2 linked regions of the Aromatoleum aromaticum EbN1 genome follow. The protein of the gene in region 2 binds, or shares a complex with, the protein of the main gene of each other region. Links are inferred from orthologs where the notes say so. Each region holds a gene or a part of one and is shown on either strand. Other genes may lie near its edges.

Evidence for each region.
Region 1: the proteins of accB (region 2) and accD are in contact, whole or in part, in a solved structure (PDB 8UXZ), measured with the Escherichia coli proteins. The link is inferred for Aromatoleum aromaticum EbN1 from one-to-one orthologs.

The regions. Positions count from the first base shown.
Region 1 is NC_006513.1:2,818,784-2,829,109, reverse strand. Bases 1-2,999 are described here. They hold accD (acetyl-CoA carboxylase, carboxyltransferase subunit beta), read right to left. Parts: upstream 1,936-2,999; coding sequence 1,066-1,935; downstream 1-1,065. Other genes in these bases: trpB (tryptophan synthase subunit beta), read right to left, coding at 2,790-2,999; trpA (tryptophan synthase subunit alpha), read right to left, coding at 1,932-2,747; folC (bifunctional tetrahydrofolate synthase/dihydrofolate synthase), read right to left, coding at 1-1,045. In the rest of the region: more of trpB, read right to left, coding at 3,000-4,001; EBN1_RS13450 (phosphoribosylanthranilate isomerase), read right to left, coding at 3,988-4,611; tRNA pseudouridine(38-40) synthase TruA, read right to left, coding at 4,612-5,406; EBN1_RS13440 (CbiQ family ECF transporter T component), read right to left, coding at 5,403-6,002; EBN1_RS13435 (motility hub landmark protein FimV), read right to left, coding at 6,061-9,015; asd (aspartate-semialdehyde dehydrogenase), read right to left, coding at 9,251-10,326.
Region 2 is NC_006513.1:873,013-881,795, reverse strand. Bases 5,435-8,193 are described here. They hold accB (acetyl-CoA carboxylase biotin carboxyl carrier protein), read right to left. Parts: upstream 7,161-8,193; coding sequence 6,708-7,160; downstream 5,435-6,707. Other genes in these bases: EBN1_RS04175 (TlpA family protein disulfide reductase), read right to left, coding at 7,764-8,193; aroQ (type II 3-dehydroquinate dehydratase), read right to left, coding at 7,210-7,701; accC (acetyl-CoA carboxylase biotin carboxylase subunit), read right to left, coding at 5,435-6,578. In the rest of the region: EBN1_RS04220 (carbohydrate kinase family protein), read left to right, coding at 1-676; EBN1_RS04215 (outer membrane lipoprotein), read left to right, coding at 682-1,164; EBN1_RS04210 (nucleotidyltransferase family protein), read right to left, coding at 1,467-2,495; EBN1_RS04205 (diacylglycerol kinase), read right to left, coding at 2,752-3,144; EBN1_RS04200 (DUF3426 domain-containing protein), read right to left, coding at 3,207-4,286; prmA (50S ribosomal protein L11 methyltransferase), read right to left, coding at 4,286-5,191; more of accC, read right to left, coding at 5,214-5,434; more of EBN1_RS04175, read right to left, coding at 8,194-8,312; EBN1_RS04170 (hypothetical protein), read right to left, coding at 8,309-8,783. UniProt on the Escherichia coli protein: This protein is a component of the acetyl coenzyme A carboxylase complex; first, biotin carboxylase catalyzes the carboxylation of the carrier protein and then the transcarboxylase transfers the carboxyl group to form malonyl-CoA.

The sequences.
Region 1 (10,326 bases), 2.0 Mb from region 2 along the record:
TCTTGTCGCGAATCAGGCTGACGACCCCTTCAACGTCCTTGTCGGCGAGCATGCCGAATACTGCCCACGTCTCCGGAAAGTAGCCCATGTTGGAAAGATTCTCAGCCAGCACTCCGGCCGCCTGGGGGTTATGGGCCACGTCGAGCACTACCGAGGGCTTCCCCGCGAGCACCTGGAAACGCCCCGGCAGTTCGACCAGCATCAACCCCTCGCGCACCGCCTGCATCGACACCGGAATACGCTCGCGCAAGGTTTCCAGTGCCATCAGGACCGCTGCCGCATTGAGCAGCTGATTCGCCCCGCGCAGCGACGGGTACGCGAGCCCTCCGCGACGGGGGCCGCCCCGGCTCCACCAGGTCCACTGCGTGCGATCGCCCGAAAACCCGAAATCCTGGCCTACCAGCCGGAGATCGGCGCCGATCTGCCGGGCGTGCGCGATCAAGGATTCCGGGGGCAGCGGATCGGAACAGATCGCGGGGCGAGCGGAGCGGAAGATTCCCGCTTTCTCGAAGCCGATTTTCTCACGGCTATCGCCCAGATAATCCATGTGATCCATCGCAACGCTGGTGACGATGGCGCAATCCGGCTCGAACACATTGACCGCATCGAGGCGGCCGCCCAGGCCGACTTCGAGAATGATCACATCGAGCGGCTCGCGGCAGAACGCATGCCATGCAGCGAGCGTGCCCTGTTCGAAATATGTCAGCGGGACGTCGCCGCGCGCTCGTTCGACATGATTGAAAGCCGCAACGAGCGCTTCATCGCCGACTGCGCGCCCATCGATGCGCACCCGTTCGTTATAACCCAGCAAATGGGGCGACGTGTAACACCCGACGCGATAGCCTGCAGCGATCAGAATGGCTTCGAGCATCGCGCATGTCGATCCCTTGCCGTTCGTGCCTCCGACCGTTATCACCACCGCGCGGCTTTGGCTGTCGAGAGCGTCCCGGACTTGAGCAACCCGCTCCAGGCCGAGCCGGATCGGCTGTCCCGGGCGGCGCTCCAGCAGTTCCAGCCAGTCTTTCAGGGTTTCGGGAGATCGCATCGGGCGTCGTTCCGCTTGGCCTATACGCCGATCGCCGGCTGACGCGTCAGCAGCGTCAGCAGTTCGGCAAGCTTCGGCCGCATCTCGCGCCTGTCGATGATCAGGTCGATCGCGCCTTTTTCGAGCAGGAACTCGGATCGCTGAAACCCCTCCGGGAGGGTTTCGCGCACCGTCTGCTCGATCACTCGCGGACCGGCGAAGCCGATCAGCGCGCCGGGCTCGGCGATCACGACGTCGCCGATGAACGCAAAGCTCGCCGACACCCCGCCCATCGTCGGATCCGTCAGCAGCGTGATGAACGGCAGTTTGCGCTGGGCGAGCTGGGTGATCGCCGCAGTCGTCTTGGCCATCTGCATCAGCGAGAACAAGCCTTCCTGCATCCGCGCGCCGCCGGTCGCCGTGATGCAGATGAACGGCAGCCGCTGGTCGAGCGCAGCCTTGGCACCGCGGACGAAGCGCTCGCCGACGACCGAACCCATGGAACCGCCCAGAAACTCGAACTCGAAGCAGGCGACGACCACGGGGACGGTCAGGATCGCGCCCTGCATCACTACCATCGCGTCGGCTTCGGAAGTATCTGCGCTCGCCGCCGACAGGCGTTCCGTATAGCGGCGCGAATCCTTGAATTTCAGCGGGTCGACCGGCACCACTTCGGCGCCGATCTCGAACCGTCCCTCGGCATCGAGCAGCAAGTCGAGGCGCGCCCGTGCACGCAGGCGCTGGTGATGTCCACATTTCGGGCACACCATCTGGTTGCTTTCGAGATCCGATCGGTACAACACCGCTTCGCATGCGGAGCACTTGCTCCACAGCCCTTCGGGGATCGACTTGCGCGCAGCCGATTCCGCCCGCTTGATCTTGGGCGGCAACAGTTTCTGCAGCCAGCTCATCGCACGCTCCCTTCGACTTGGTCGAGCGCCGTGCGGACTTCCCTGAGGAAGGCAGTGACATTGGCGGCGAGCCGATCCCGCGGGCTGCGCTCGATCTCCTCGATGATGCGGCTACCGATCACCACCGCGTCGGCCACTTCGCCGATGCGCCGCGCCGACTCGGCATCGCGGATGCCGAAGCCAACGCCGACCGGCATGCCGACCTGCGCGCGAATCTGCGGAATGCGCGCCGCCACCTCGTCGAAATCGAGCGTCGCGGAGCCGGTGACGCCTTTCAGCGAGACGTAGTAGATGTAGCCGCTGCCGACTCTCGCGACGTCGCGGAAACGCTGCTCGGTCGAGGTCGGCGCGAGGAGGAAGATCGGATCCAGTCCGGCGTCTTTTGCCGCCCGCGCGAAGCTCTCGCACTCCTCCGGCGGGTAGTCGACGATCAGCACGCCGTCGACTTGCGCCTCGCGCGCGGCCGACACGAACCGCTCGACGCCCATCGCCTCGATCGGATTCGCGTACCCCATCAGGACCACCGGGGTCTCGGCGTTGCCGGTGCGGAACTCGCGAACGGTATCGAGCACCCTGCGCAGGGTCATGCCGTTGGCCAGAGCGCGTTCCGAGGCGCGCTGTATCGTCGGACCATCGGCCATCGGGTCGGAGAACGGAACGCCCAGTTCGATGATGTCGGCGCCTCCCTCGACCAGCGCGTTCATCAACGGCACCGTCAGCTCCGGTGCCGGATCGCCGGCAGTGATGAAGGGAATCAGCGCCCGCCGCCCGGTGACTTGCAGGCGCTGAAAAGTGGATTGGATTTTGGACATATTCGGTGTCAGGAATGCGGGTCGCGAGGCGACTCGTCAGGCTCAGAACTGGATGCCGGATTTCTCGGCGACGGTGTGCATGTCCTTGTCCCCGCGCCCGGAGAGATTGACCAGCAGGATCTTGTCCTTCGGCAACGTCGGCGCGAGCCTTGCCGCGTAGGCGAGCGCGTGCGACGACTCGAGCGCGGGAATGATGCCCTCCAGGCGGCACAGGTCATGAAACGCTTTCAGCGCCTCCTGGTCGGTGACGGTCACGTATTCCGCGCGGCCGCTGTCCTTGAGCCACGCATGCTCGGGTCCGACGCCCGGATAATCGAGGCCGGCGGAAATCGAATGCGTCTCGATGATCTGGCCGTCGTCATCCTGCAGCAGATAAGTCCGGTTGCCGTGCAGGACGCCGGGCTTGCCGGCGGTGAGGCTGGCTGCATGGCGGCCCGATTCCATCCCCTCGCCTGCCGCCTCGACGCCGATCAGGCGCACGTCGGGCACGTCGATGTAAGGATGGAAGATGCCCATCGCATTCGACCCGCCACCGACACAGGCGATCACGCAGTCGGGCTGCCGCCCCGTCATTTCCGGCATCTGCAGCAGGCATTCCTTCCCGATGACGGTCTGGAAATCGCGCACCATCAGCGGATACGGATGGGGCCCGGCAACGGTGCCGATGATGTAGAAGGTGTTGTGAACGTTCGTGACCCAGTCGCGCATCGCCTCGTTGAGGGCGTCCTTCAGGGTTTTCGATCCGGACTCGACCGGCACCACCGTGGCGCCGAGCAGCTTCATGCGATAGACATTGGCAGCCTGCCGCCTGACATCCTCCGACCCCATGTAGACGACACATTCCATGCCGTAACGCGCGGCGACCGTCGCCGTGGCAACGCCATGCTGTCCCGCGCCGGTTTCGGCGATCACCCTCGGCTTGCCCATGCGCCGCGCGACCATCGCCTGGCCGATGCAGTTGTTCACCTTGTGTGCACCGGTATGGTTCAGGTCCTCGCGCTTGAGGTAGATTTGTGCGCCGCCGAGCAGGTCCGACCAGCGGCGGGCGTGATAGATCGGGCTCGGCCGACCGACATAATGCTTGAGCTCGTACTCGAACTCGGTGATGAATGCCGGGTCGTCGCGACAGGCTTCGTATGCCGCACGCAGTTCGTCCAGCGCCGGTATCAGCGTCTCGGCAACGAAGACGCCGCCGTAAGGACCAAAGTGACCGCTCGGGTCGGGAAAACGATAAGGCGCGTCAGCCATCTGCATGTCGAACTCCAGCGATGAACGCAGCGATGCGCGCCGCGTCCTTGGTCCCCTTGCCCGATTCCACGCCGCTCGACACGTCGACGGCCCACGGCCTGACGCGACGGATGGCCTCGCCGACATTTTCGGGATCGAGTCCCCCGGAAAGGATCAGAGGTTTGTCCAGGCCTGCAGGAATCAGGGTCCAGTCGAATACTTTGCCACCGCCACCGTAGCCCTCGACGAACGCGTCGAGCAGCAGCCCCGAGGCACCCGGATGGCAAGCCGAGAATTCTACCAGATCGACCCCGGGACGCACCCGCGCCGCCTTGACCCACGGACGCCCGTACCGGGCGCACTCGTGCTCGTCTTCGTCACCGTGGAACTGGAGCAGCTGCAGCGGGACACAGCGCAGCGCCTCGGCGACGAAAGCCGGCGCGGGGTTGACGAAAAGTCCTACAGTGGTGACGAACGGGGGGATGAGCGCCGCAAGTTCTGCAGCCGCCTCGAATGACACGAAGCGCGGACTGGGCGGATACAACACCAGCCCGATCGCATCGGCGCCAGCCTCGACCGCAGACCGGACATCCTCGGCGCGGGTCAGGCCGCAGATCTTGATACGGGTTCGGGCCACTCAGACGAAAGGAATACGAGGAACGACGATGATACGCCCTTCACCCGGCAGAGACCAGTGCGGGGCATACTCGACGCCACACAGGTAAAGGCCGTCAGCGGAAAACGTCAGCGCGGCGAGGCTGCGGTCACGGGCCGCGAGCACTTCTGCGAGCCAGGCGGCCGAGTGGCGTCCCTTGCCGACGTACACCAGGGCGCCGACGAGGTTGCGCACCATGTGATGGAGAAAGGCATTGGCCCAGAAATCGAACACGACGTAGTCCCCGGCGCGCTGCACCCGGACTTCGTGCATCAGCTTCACCGGCGACTTGGCCTGGCAACCGGCGGCGCGAAATGCGGAAAAGTCGTGCCATCCTTCGAGGCAACGCGCCGCTTCGGCCATTGCGATCTCGTCCAGCGGCGGATGGAACCATCCGACGCGGCCAGCGAGAAGCGCGGGGCGCACCGGCGAATTGTGCAGGATGTACCGGTAGCGGCGCGACACCGCGCAAAAACGCGCATGAAATCCGTCGCCAGCCTCGGTCGCCCAGCGCACGACGACCGGCGAAGACAGGCGGCTGTTGACGCCGCGCACCCAGCCGGAGTTCGGCCTGACCGACTCGGTATCGAAATGCACGACTTGCGCTGTCGCATGAACACCGGCGTCAGTGCGGCCGGCGCAGTGGAGACGTACCGGATGTGCGGCAATATGTCCGATCGCGGCCTCCAGGTGATCCTGTACCGTCCGCCCATGGGCCTGGCTCTGGAAACCCTCGAATGCACTTCCGGCGTATTCCACGCCAAGCACGATTCTCACTTCACGATCCCCAGCCAGGCCACCCCCAGCGCGATGCACAACGCCGATACTGCGATCTCGCGCAAGCCGAAGGGCTCCCGCACGACACTGATCGTTTCGTCCGACGGAACGTCGGCCTCGTCGAGCCAGTGTGTCCAGCCATGCTCGGCTCCGGCTTCGACGTAGCGCAGCACGAGCAACAGGCGAACCGCGAGCCGGCTTGCCGGCAGGCCGACAAACTCCAGCGGCCGTAACAGCGCATACAGGCCGCTGACGAGGCGATCGACGGAAAGCCGCTGGAGCAGGATGGCGACGCAAAACACGACTGCGACGAGTCGCCCGCCGTGCTGCGCAGCCAGCAGCACGCCTTCCCCGGTCGGGCTCACCACGGGCCAGTCCGTCACGAGCGCCTCACCGGGCGTGAACCAGGCAAAAAAGACAACGATTGCAAGCAGCAGGAAGCGCACCCGCCGCACAAGGCGCCAACTCCGCTCGGGCGCCAGCAGCGATGCAACGAGCCCGCTCCCGATCACCGCGGCCAGAAGCCACACGCCGGACATGGCCTGTATGGCCGTGACGCCGGCGGCCCACATCAGTATCAGTAATCCTGCATGCATGCCGAAGCCGCTTTGCGGTGAAAGCCGGGCAATAGCGAAAACTCGACCCGCGTTGCAGTCAGACAAGCTGCTCCAGCAGGCGCTTTCCCGCTTCGCGCTGGGCGAGCGAGCCTTCGCGCAGCACCTCGTCGATCAGTTCGCGCGCGCCTTCCTTGTCGCCCATCTCCTCATAAGCCCGTGCGAGTTCAAGCTTGGTATCGACTTCCTGGATTGCCTCGTCGCTCAACCCGCCGCTCGCCGGAACCTCCAGCAATGGCGGGATCTCGCGTTCATCGTGCCCGGGCGCCTCGAGAGGGACGCTCGACGGGTCCAACGCCGGGACAACGGCCGAGGACTGCGGAGTGGCATCGTCGAAATCGAAATCGAAGTCGAGAAGGTTGCTGTCGAATGTCGTTTCCTCCGGATCCTGAGCGGCGAGACTTGCGTCGCCGGACGCTTCACCGGAAATCAGCGTTGGCGTATCGAGATTGAAATCGGTCGCTTCGGCATCCGGCACCAGTCCCTCGATATCCGACGGAAGATCGAAGTGGGTGTCCGGCATCAGGGCCGGCAGGTCTGCGCCGCTGTCGCTGACGACCGTTGCACTCGGAAGTGCTCGAGCCGCTGACGGAGCACCGGCTTCACCGGAAAAACCAGGATCCGGAGCCGGGCCGTTCGACAACAGGGCGTCGACTGCCGCGCCGCCCTTCTGGTCGCCGCTCGCAGGCAGGGCTTCGTCCCCCCAGGGGAGGCCGACATCCAGATCGAAGTCGAGCGCTACGGCATCGATCTCCGCCAATGTATCGAAGACGACCGGATCGAGCTCGGTTGCCTCCAGTGTGATGTCGCCCGCGTCAGCGTCCGGTTTGTCCCCGGTTTCGCTGGCGGGGGGCTCCCACGGATTCTTCAACAGCTCCGATCCGGTTTCGAGCGAGAGGGGATCTGCCGGCGAAATATCGCCCACGTCCTGAGAATAGGAGGTGAAATCCAGTCTCCCGCCCGGTCGCTCGACGCTGTCGGAGGCTGCTGGCAACGACGCAGCAGATGGATCGAAATCCGGGGAGGTATCGCCGGCTTCCGCCGCCACGGTACCAGACCTGGCGCCGGCCGCTGCAAGGGGGAGCATGCCGATCGTGGCCGCACCTGGCCGAAGTTCGTTGGCGGCGGTGCGGGAAGCCGCGTTCGATGCACCGTAGAGAGGATTGTCCGGATCCATCCTCCGGCCCATCTCCGCCGCTTTCTCCCAGTCCTGCCCCGCCCCCCCGGTACGGGAATAGAGTGCCGACGCGGTCGCTTCGAACTGCTTCGGGCTATTGCGCTGGGCATAAATTTCGAGCAGTTTCAGCGGTATCGCAAGACGCGAAGTGTCTGCCTTGAGCGCATCGAGGAGTATCTCCTCCGCCTGGGCGTCCCGTCCGTATGCCATATACACATCGGCCTCGGCAACGGGATCGACTCCCTCGTCGGTATCGATTGCGGAGAGGCCGGACTGGCTGAAATCGGTATCGAGGATGCTGCCGTCCCCGGTGTTCACGTTCTGCCCGCCGGCCGCCCCAAAGCCCGCAGCGAGTGGCAACTCGCTCATGAGTCCCAGTGCGTCGCGACTGTCCTGCTCCCCCTTGCGCCGTTCACGCACCTTGATTCCCGCATAGCCGAGAAGCAGCACGAGAATACCGCCCCCTGCCGCAAGCAGTTTCGGATCGTCAGCGAGGCTCTGGAGAAAATCGGGCTCGACAACCGGCGCCGCAACTTCCGCCGCCTGGGGTGGCGGAAGCCGCGCTTCGGGTTTCGATTCATCCGCGAGCGGTCGCGAAGCCTGGGTCTCGAGAGCCCGCTGTTGTGTGCTATCGCCCCCGGCCGGCGCCGCTGCCGCCAGTCCATTGGCCTGCGATGCACCACCGTCCGAGGCACTGCCGCCAGCCCGCTGCTGCAACTCTCCGAGGCCCTCGCTTCGAATTTCCAGCAGTTTCTGCATTTCGCGGATGCTGGCCTCGAGCGTGGCGAGCCGGCTGTTCGCCTCCTCCAGGGCCTTGTCCCGGACGACCAATTCTTCCTCGAGCGACTGAAGCCGGGCCAGGCGCGAAGACTCGGCGGCCAGCGCCTGGGCGCCGGCCGGATTCAAGGGAGCGGACACTTTTACCTGATCGCCGCCTGCCCCCTGCCCCGCAGGTTCGTCGACTCTTGCGACGATCGCGCCGGCACCAGCCCGAGACGCTGCCGGTTCGCTTGCTGGGGCGCGTGCGGCCACGGTTCCGGCCAGCCGTTTTCGATAGGCTGCGAAATCAGCTGCCTGGGTGACGACTTCCCGGTTCGCCCGGGCTGGTTCCACTGCGCTCACTGCCGTCTCCGAGGGAACCTTGAGAATTGCACCGGCCCGCATCCGGTTTATATTCTCGCCCTCGAACGCATCGGGATTCTCGCGGAACAGTGCCACCAGCATCTGATCGAGGCTCGCACCGGAGGGACGATGGGCTTCGGCGATTCCATGCAGCGTATCGCCACGCCGTACCTCATGCCGGGCCGGGCGAGCCGAGGTGCCCGAAAGCGGCGGATATGATGGTGGCGCAGCACGCTGCGTTCCTGGCGACGCGGCGACAGTCGGAGCTGCTACAGCCTCCGCCACGACTGCAGGCGGCGTTCCTGCCGGGGCCGGATCGAGCAGGAAAGTGTATTCGCGGATGACACGTCCGGAAGTCCAGTCGAGCTCGATGAGCAAATCGACGAAAGGATCGTTGAGCGGACGGTCGCTCGAAATGCGCACCACCCCGCGGTTTCCGCGGCTCTCCACCGCCAGCTTCAGCGCGCTCATGAGGGGGGAATACGGCAAGCTCGCTTGCCGAAATGCTTCCGCCGGCGCAATCCTGGCGGTCAGCGACTGCATTTCCTGCGATGTCGCGTTGAGTTCGACCTCTGCCCTGAGCGGCTGGCCGAGGGCACTCAAAACGTTGATCGGGCCAAGGCCGGCAGCGTGACTGCCGGAGGGAAGCGTGGCGATCGCGGCTGCGATCAGGGAAGCCTTGAGCGAGGTCTTCATAACTGTATATCGTCCGCACCCTGCAAGGGCACCAAGCTGCGTGGAAGATGGCGTCGTGAACGCAAGCGAGCGCTCGCTGTGCTCCGCGCAATCTAACATTTTGTTTCAATATTCGCAGCAATTCTCTGGTTGCCCAGGCAATTCACCGGCGAACGCCTCCCCCGAACGGCGTTCGTGACATGCAGGAGACAAATTGGGGCCGGAACCGCGTCAGGCACGATTCCGGCCGGCGATTTTACTGCGACAGCAGGATTCGCAGCATGCGCCGCAGGGGTTCGGCTGCGCCCCACAGGAGTTGGTCGCCGACGGTAAAGGCACCCAGGTATTCGGGCCCCATCGCCATCTTGTGCAAGCGCCCGACCGGCACGCTGAGCGTCCCCGTCACGGCGGTCGGCGTCAGTTCCCTTTCGCTGATCTCGCGCTCGTTCGGAACGACCTTCACCCAGTCGTTGGCCGTGCCGATGATCTCGCCGAGCTCATCCAGCGGCACGTCCTTGCGCAACTTGATGGTCAATCCCTGCGAATGACAGCGCATCGCACCGATGCGTACGCACAGACCGTCGATCGGCACGCTGCCGGCACTACGGAACGGCGGGTTGCCGAGTATCTTGTTGCATTCCGCCCCACCCTTCCATTCTTCCTTCGACTGGCCGTTTTCCACCGGGACGTCGATCCACGGGATCAGGCTGCCCGCCAGCGGCACGCCGCGGAAGTTCTTCGCCGGAAAACCGGCCGAGCGCATTGTCTCGGCGACTTTGCGGTCGATGTCGAGGATCGCTGAGGCGGGGTCGGCGAGTTCAGCCTTCACTGCGTCATGCAGCGCACCCATCTGGGAGAGCAGCTCGCGCATGTTCTGCGCGCCGGCTCCCGACGCGGCCTGGTACGTCATCGCCGAAATCCACTCGACCAGACCATGCTTCAAGAGCCCGCCCAGGCCCATCAGCATCAGCGACACGGTGCAGTTGCCGCCGATCCAGTCGCGACCGCCCTTCGCGAGCGCATCCTTGATGACATCGAGGTTGACCGGATCAAGGACGATCACCGCGTTGTCTTCCATCCGCAGTGCACTCGCCGCGTCGATCCAGTGGCCCTTCCAGCCGGCCGCCCGCAGCTGCGGATACACGGCTTTCGTGTAGTCGCCGCCCTGGCAGGTGATGACGATGTCCATCTGCCGCAGCATGTCGACGTTCATCGCGTCCTGCAGCGCCAGCGGCGCTTCCCGGCCGCCGAAGGCCGGCGCTTTGCCGCCGGCCGCGGACGTCGAGAAATATACCGGCTCGATATCGGCGAAATCCCCCTCCTCGACCATCC
Region 2 (8,783 bases):
CGACGATCACGTCACGCACGTGCCCGCCACATTCACCGCACAGGCTTTCATCACGACGGACCTGGACGACAACCAGATCACCGCGTTCCACCCGGGGGCGATGAACCATTCGCACCTGAACCGCGTGCAGGACGCTGCGGGCGTGAAGCTCGGCATCGTCTCGCCGGACGGGCGCGACGGCATGCTGAACCACGCGTCGCAGTTCGCCGAGGCGGGGATCCCGTTCGTGTTCGACCCGGGGCAGGGGATGCCGCTGTTTTCCGGCGGCGAGCTGCTGGAATGCCTGAAACTGGCTCGTTACTGCACGGTCAACGACTATGAGGCGAAGCTGCTGAGCGAGAAGACCGGGCGCACGCTCGCCGAGCTCGCCGAAGAGGTGGAAGCGCTGGTTGTGACGCTCGGGCCGGAAGGCTCGCAGATCTACGCGGAAGGCCGGTGCGTCGCGATTCCCTGTGTCGCGCCCGACCAGCTGGTCGATCCGACCGGCTGCGGCGACGCGTATCGCGCGGGGCTTCTTTACGGCATTGCGAACGGCTACGACTGGCAGCGGACGGGGCGGCTCGCGTCGGTGATGGGGGCGATCAAGATCGGGTACCGCGGCGGGCAGAACCATGCGCCCGCGCGCAACGACATTGCCGAACGGTATGCGGCAGCATTTGGAGAGGCGTTATGGTGAGCGGGATGAGAGTGAATCTGAATCGTAGTAAAACGCAACGGCTGGCGCTGGTCGCGGCTTTGGTCGCGGCGCTCGGTGTGACGGGTTGCGCGTCGGGACTCGGCGGGGGCGCGTACCAGCGCGGCGAGGCGCGGCGCACGATGGTCGTCCAGTACGGAACGGTCGAAGCGGTGCGGGCGGTGAAGCTCGAAGGCACGAAGACGCCGGTGGGGCCGGTTGCGGGTGCGGCGGTCGGCGGAATCGCAGGCAGCGGCGTCGGCGGCGGGCGGGGGCAGGCGATCGCGACGGTGATTGGCGCGGTGGCGGGCGGTCTGGCAGGTGCTGCGGTCGAGGAAGGTGCGACGCGCCAGGCGGGCGTCGAAGTCACCGTGCGGCTCGAGAACGGCCAGGTGCTCGCAGTGGTGCAGGAGGACGGCGGCGAGAACTTCCGCCTCGGCGAACGTGTTCGCCTGGTGCGGGACGCCGGCACGACGCGGGTCACGCGCTGACGCCATCGGTGGCGTCTTTTCGCTCCCGGGTCGGCAAGCCACTCGGGGCCCGGGAGGGGTTGCAGCCGAATGACACCCCCGTCTCATTCTTGCCCCGATCGCGCCCCCTCGTCCATCTGTCGCAGGTCATGATCGCTCAGCTTTATCGCATTACGCCGTCTTCGAAGCCGGCGTTATCCCGCAAGACTACGCCGGGCAACCAATGAAAATCCGGGTGAGGTCTGAACGGTTACGTTCAAACGACGAAGCGCGCACGAAGAAAGCACGGCCCCTGCCGAGAAACTGATGAGCGTGGTCATGTTCTAAAAATCGATTCCAGGTAGTCGGATGTCTGAATCCTGCTCGATGGCGCTGCGCGCGCGGGCGAGCATGTCGACGCTGAAGAATTTGAGACTGGCGGTGTCGAAGGGCAGCGCCGGCAGGTGGGTCTGCACCAGTGCTGCAACCATCACGGCTTGTGCACGGTCACGGCGCTTCTTGACCGGTTCGCGGTCCGGTTGCTGCGATAGCCAGGCCTTGTGCAGGGCGAAGGCGCGCGGGTCGGGGACGCGCATCATTACCGGTGCGCCATTGGCGGCGATGGCGACCACGTCCAGCTTTGGTGCATTGACGAGCCAGTGCAGGTTGGGGACTTCGACCGCGACGAGATCGTCGGCGCCGAAGGTGACGGCCTCCGTGATCTGCAAGTCGCGTTCGGGGATGATGAGATCGACCATGAAACCATTGCTGTTGGCAGCGCGAAAGCGGGTGTCCGGCAGCCTTTCGAAGCTGGCGTCGACCTTCTGCAGCAGGCCCAGCAGGCCGTCACCCTCCAGTTTGTCCGTCACGAGGGCAAGTCGTCGGCGCGGGTCGTAAAGGAGGTCCACATCGCCCGACGCCAGCAACTCCATCTGGCAGTGCACACCGGCCATGGCCTCGTAACCGTGAATCGCGTGTGTGCCGACCACGCAGAAATCCCGCGCCACATTCGAGGCTGCCAGTGCCAGCAATACCTCGCCGACGATGGTCGGCAGCCGGCCCAGCCGGGCGGCCTTGTTTAACCGGGCCTGTTCCTTCATGCGTCGCGACAACTGCTGCAAACGCGCATCGGCGCGCGCCTTGCCTTCGGTAAACGCGGCAAAGGTGGCTTCTGTTTCGGTGTTGCGTGGGCCGAGCGACTTGCCATTGCCGCGTGCGTCGTGTCGTCGCACGAGGTATTGCCGCCCTTTCGACGACACCCAGCGCATGCCGTAGCGATAGGAGCGGGCGTGCCTGAGCGCTTCGATCCACGTACGGTAAAGTTGGTCGGATTCGACCATGAAGAGCTGTTGCTGATGATCAAGCGCCTTCATGAGCGTTTTCCTGTAAAAGTGTAAAAATCAAAATAGCAGGAAAACTGCTGGAAAAACAATGGAATCAATATCTGATTGATACGTTTTTAATATTAAAAACATATCAAGTCGAGTGCCGTGGTGAAGAACCGGCCGTGGCTGTCGCCGCGTGGCAAGCGCCCGGCGCCTGTAGCACGGGTGTTTCTTCTCACGCCACCTTTCGCTCAAACAGCCTCTTGGCCACTGCCATGCCGCGCGCACTCCTTGCCCAGCGGCTTCAACCGAAGATCACCAGTCCCCAGACTATCGCGAGATTGACCAGCGCGAGCAGCACCGCCGCGCTGCCGATGTCTTTCGCTCGCTTGGCCAGCAGGTGATGCTCCAGCGAGACGCGATCGACGGTCGCTTCGATCGCGGAGTTGACGAGTTCGACGATCAGCAGCAGCAGCACGCTGCCGACGAGCAGTGCCTTGCCCGCACCGCCGGTCGGCATGAAGAGCGCGAGCGGGATCAGCACTGCGGCAAGCAGGCATTCCTGGCGAAACGCGTCTTCATGCTCGAATGCGGCGCGCAGGCCGGCGAACGAGTAGCGAAAGGCGTTCCAGATCCGCATCAGGCCGGTCTTGCCTTTGAACGGGCTTTTGCGGGTGTCCGGGGAGAGATGTTGCATCGGGATTCCAGGTTGTCGAAGACGGGCTCGGCAGCCGCTCGAGCGCGTGCGGTCAGGCCGGTTCACGGATAGAAAGCATAGACCCGGTAACCGGTGGCTTCGACGCCCGGTGCCTCGAACGGCAATTGCACGACGATGTCGCGTCCGGTGTCGAATTTTTGTTCGGCGCTTCCCTGTTCGAGGAAGCCGGCGGGGAGCCACTGCGCCGGCCCGAGCACGCGGCGCACGAGCGGCTGGTCCTGGACGTCGGTCAGCGTCAGTTCGAGATGCGGATACGCCTGAGGGTGAGGAGCGCGGTTGCGGATCGTCGCGTTCAGCACGAAGCGCGCGACGCGCCCCGGCTCCGACTGCAGTTCGGAAGCTTCGATGCTGATCGCACCGGCGAGGCGCGGCAGCGGGAGCGTGCATTTCAGGTGCGCGCACGCGGAGAGATAGGCGGGGCGCAACTGCGGCCACTTGCGGGTGATGTCGTCACGGAAGACAAAGGCGCTCTGCACCGCCAGCGTGCCAAGCAGCATGCCGACTCCCAGTCCGGACAGCCAGCGCCTGCCGGACGAAGCCGGCGGGCCGTAGGTCGCGTCGAGATGTTCGCGGTCGTGCGCCGCATCGGTTGCCCCCGCGCGGGAGGAAGCGGATGCGGTCGGCGGTTCGTCATCCTGGCGCTTCGGCAGTGCCGCGCTTGCGGGCGCAGCGGGGGCGCCGAGCGGTGTCGGCGCGATGCCGACGACGCGCGTGCGCCGGATCGGCGGCACGGGGTGACCTTCGGCCGCTGTGGCGTCCGTTGCGCTGGAAAAATGCCCGTCGCGTGGCACGACGGGTTCGCGGTGATCGCGTGCCTCGAACTCTGTTCGGTCATCAGCCCCCTGTCGTGTCACTTCCGGAGCCGAAGGCAGGTCGTCGAGGATGAAGAAGCGGTCGTCGCGCTCCGGAACCGATTCGACAGGGCGGGGCGCTGCGGCAGCGGGCGGTTGGGAAATTGCGGGTGGGGTGGGTGCCGATACGGCGGGCGCGACGTGCAGCACGCGATCGAGCGCATTGAACGACGCATAGCAGCGTCCGCAGCGCACTTCGCCGCGATGCGCGCGCAGTTGCTCGGGCTGCACCCGGAATACCGTCTGGCAGGCCGGGCAGCGCGCGAACATCACTGGCTCCCGGTTTGTCGCGGAGAGCCGCCTTCGAGCCGCGCCCAGCCTTCATGTACCGCACCGACGCGCAACGGCAGGAACGGCGCGTATGCCGCGATCACCTGTTCGGTCTGGGTTTCGAGCACGCCGGACAGCGCGATTCTGCCGCCGGGAGCGACCCGGGCGGCGAGCAGCGGCGCCAGCACGCACAGCGGATTCGTCAGGATGTTGGCGACGACGACGTCGAAGCGCGCGTCGAGTGGCTGGCGGGAGTGCTGCAGCCGCAGCGCGACGTGGTTGCGCGCGGCGTTATCGTGCGCGGCGTCGAGCGCCTTGTCGTCGATGTCGATGCCGAGCACGTCGCCCGCCCCGAGGCGCACTGCCGCGATGCCGAGAATGCCCGAGCCGCAGCCGTAGTCGAGCACGCTGTCGCCCGGCTGCACCGCGTCGCACAGCCACTCCAGGCACAGGCGCGTCGTCGGATGCGAGCCGGTGCCGAAAGCCATGCCGGGATCGAGCTCGATGTTGATCGCCGCCGGGTCGGGCGCGGCGTGCCACGACGGCACGATCCACATCCGATCGGTGACGCGGATCGGCTCGAACTGGCTTTGGGTGAGCTGCACCCAGTTCTGCTCGGCGATCTCTTCGAGCGTGAAAGGCGGCACCGCATCGAAGCCGGCGTCGGCAGCCGCGCGGGCGAGGGCGACGGTGAGGTCGGCGTCGGCATCGAACAGCGCGATTACGCGGCTGTGATCCCACAGCCCGACCGGATGATGCCCGGGTTCGCCGAACTGCGGCTTCTCGGCGTCGGTGCCGGCGTCGGCGTCCTCGATGCTGATCGACAGCGCGCCGGCGTCCATCAGCGCCTCGGACAGCGCTTCGGCCTTGTGCGCTTCGGCCTGCAAAGTTACCGAGATCCACATGATGTACGCGTCCGCGGCCTGCTCAGGCAAGATTCTTGACTTCGTTGCGTTCGGCGAGCTTGTGCTCCAGGTAATGGATGCTCGTGCCGCCCTCGACGAAACGTGCATCGAGCATCAGCTCCTGGTGCAGCGGCACGTTCGTCTTGATGCCTTCGACCGCCATTTCCGACAGCGCGATCCGCATCCGTCGGATCGCCTGTTCGCGCGTGTCGCCGAACGCGATCAGCTTGCCGATCATCGAATCGTAATGCGACGGGATCGTGTAGCCGTTATAGACGTGCGAATCGACGCGAATGCCAGGTCCGCCCGGCGTGTGCCAGTTCGTGATCTTTCCCGGGCAGGGCGTGAATTTGAACGGATCCTCGGCGTTGATGCGACACTCGATCGCGTGGCCGTGGAATTCGACGTGACGCTGGCGGAACCACAGCTTTTCGCCGGTCGCGATGCGGATCTGCGCCTGCACGATGTCGATGCCGGTGATCATCTCGGTGACGGGATGCTCGACCTGCACGCGCGTGTTCATCTCGATGAAGTAGAACTCGTCGTTCTCGTAGAGGAACTCGAACGTGCCCGCGCCGCGGTAACCGATCGTGCGGCAGGCTTCGGCGCAGCGCTCGCCGACTTTCGCGATGGCCTTGCGATCGATGCCCGGCGCAGGAGCTTCCTCGATGACTTTCTGGTGGCGGCGCTGCATCGAGCAGTCGCGTTCGCCGAGATAGACCGCGTTGCCATGTTCGTCGGCGAGCACCTGGATCTCGATGTGACGCGGGTTCTCGAGGAATTTTTCCATATAGACGATCGGGTTGCCGAACGCCGCCTCGGCTTCGGCACGGGTCGTCGCGACCGCGTTGAGCAGCGCCGCCTCGGTGTGGACGACCCGCATCCCGCGACCGCCGCCGCCGCCGGCCGCCTTGATGATGACAGGGTAGCCGACGGTGCGGGCGATCTTGACGATCTCCTTCGGTTCCTCGGGCAGCGCGCCTTCCGAACCCGGCACGCACGGCACTCCGGCGGCCTTCATCGCATCCTTGGCGCTGACCTTGTCGCCCATCAGCCGGATCGTGTCGGAGCGCGGGCCGATGAAGACGAAGCCGGACTGCTCGACGCGTTCGGCGAAGTCGGCGTTCTCGGACAGGAAACCGTAGCCCGGATGGATGGCTTCGGCGTCGGTGACTTCGGCTGCCGAAATGATCGCGGGGACGTTCAGGTAGCTCAGCGCCGATTGCGCCGGACCGATGCACACCGACTCGTCGGCGAGCTTGACGTACTTCGCTTCGGTGTCCGCGACCGAGTGCACCGCAACGGTGCGGATACCCAGCTCGCGGCACGCGCGCAGCACGCGCAGCGCGATTTCGCCGCGGTTGGCAATCAGGATCTTTTCAAACATGGGGTGCCTCCGCGGCGAAATCGCGCTCGGACGCTGCGCGTACCGCGCGATTTGGCTGCGCCGCTGCGCCGCCTGCCGGCGGCTGGTCACCACGGTTGGCGATCAGTATCTTTTCGAACATGAGGGCGTTCAGGCGATGATGAAGAGCGGCTGGCCGTATTCGACCGGCTGGGCGTTTTCGACGAGGACCGCCTTCACCGTCCCGGTGAACTCGGATTCGATTTCGTTCATCAGCTTCATCGCTTCGATGATGCACAGGCGGTCGCCGATGGCGACGGCCTGGCCGACGTCGACGAGGGGTTTCGCACCCGGCGCCGAGGCGCGATAGAACGTGCCGACCATCGGCGATTTCACGATCATGCCTTCGGGTGCGTCATCGACCGGCGGGGTCAGCACGATCGCCGGAGCCGGGGCAGCCGCAAATTGCGGCACGCTCGCCGGCATCTGCGCGAGGTAGTTCGAAACGGGGGCGGTGCTGTGTTTGGCGATACGGACTTTCTCTTCGCCCTCGGTGACTTCCAGTTCGGAAATGCCCGACTCCTGGACGAGGTCGATCAACTTCTTCAGCTTGCGCAGATCCATGCTGTTCTCCGAGCGGGGCGCCGCCGCACGGGGCGCCCGGGGGTTTGTGTCAGGGTTTCCGCAGCTGCGACAGCGCGTATTCGAGCGCCGCGAGGTAGCCGTACGGCCCCAGTCCGCAGATCACGCCGGCTGCACAGTCGGAAAAATAGGAGTGATGCCGGAAAGTGTCCCGGGCATGAATGTTGGAAAGATGCACTTCGACGTACGGGATCGCGACCGCGAGGAGGGCGTCGCGCAGCGCGACGCTGGTATGAGCGTAAGCGGCCGGATTGAGGATGATGAAGCTGATCTCTTCCAACGGCGATGCCTGTACCCGGTCGATCAGCTGGCCTTCGTGGTTGCTCTGAAACGACTCGACCAGGACGCCTTCGGCGCGTCCGCGGGCTTCCATCGCGGAGTGGATGTCGGCAAGCGTCGTGTGGCCGTAGACGTCAGGCTCCCGGGTGCCGAGAAGGTTGAGGTTCGGTCCGTGCAGGACCAGGATCCGGGGCTGCGGCGGGGGCGCGGCATCTGGGTTTTTACTGCGTTTTTGGCGCGTCATGCCGGCAAGTTTGCCGCAATTAGGCGCATTTTGTCCAGTGCCACGCGGCGCGCTCCGGTGAATTACTGGTCGAGGAGTGCGCGGATTTTGCCTTCTAGTTCACTACGATTCAAGGTGCCGAGCTTGATGTGCGCGATCTTTCCGGCACGATCGAAAATGATCGTGTAAGGCAGCGCCTGCACGGCATTTCCGAGCGCCCTCGTCAGCTCCAGCGTTTGCGGCGTGCCGATCAGGAGTGGATACGGGACGTCATGCTCTTCGCGGAACTTTCGCACGCTCTCGGCCTTGTCGATGCCGAGGCCGACGAACTGGACCGGGGAATCGGCGAAGCCGCGGCTGACCGCGGCAAAGTCCGGAATCTCCGTCAGGCACGGCGGGCACCACGTCGCCCAGAAGTTGACCACCAGCACGCGGCCGCGCCATTGCTGCAGTGCCTGCAGCTCGCCGCTCGAATCAGGCAGCGTCAGCGCGAGAATCGCGTTCCCGGCCGCCGGATCGACCTGCGCGGCAGGGACCGGATCGGACGTGCCGCGGGAAACCAGGAAACCGGCCACCCCCGCGAACACTGCGACGGCGACGATGATGAGGTGACGCCCGGCGATCCCTTTCATGCGCTCGGACCTTCGCTCGCCTGAACGAGCGCTTCGACCGCCGGCAGGCGTGCGCGCTCGATGTTGCGGCGGCTGACGCGCTCGGCCTGGGCGGTGTAGAGCGAAAGCCTGATCGGCACGCGGTTCCAGTCGAAACTCAGGATCGCTTCCGGAGCGTTCGCGGCGCCGCGCCGGGGTTCGCGGTGTTCGTAGCCGATGTCGTGGTTGAGGAAGAAGATCTCGACGTCCTTGGCGCTTTCGGGATACAGCTCGATGTCGACTTCGGTGTAGCGTCCCGCAGTGCCGTCGAGCGCCCCGCCCGTGAGGTAGGGCCGGAACTCGCCCAGCAGGCGCATCACCTCGATCGCCGCGCGGCGCATTTCGAGCAGCCGCTCGGGCTGCTCTTCGTCCTGGTACAGGGCTTGCCACGCCCGCAGCTCGGCTTCGATCTCGGCGTTGTTGGGCAGGGCTTCGGACTCGGAGATGCCGAGC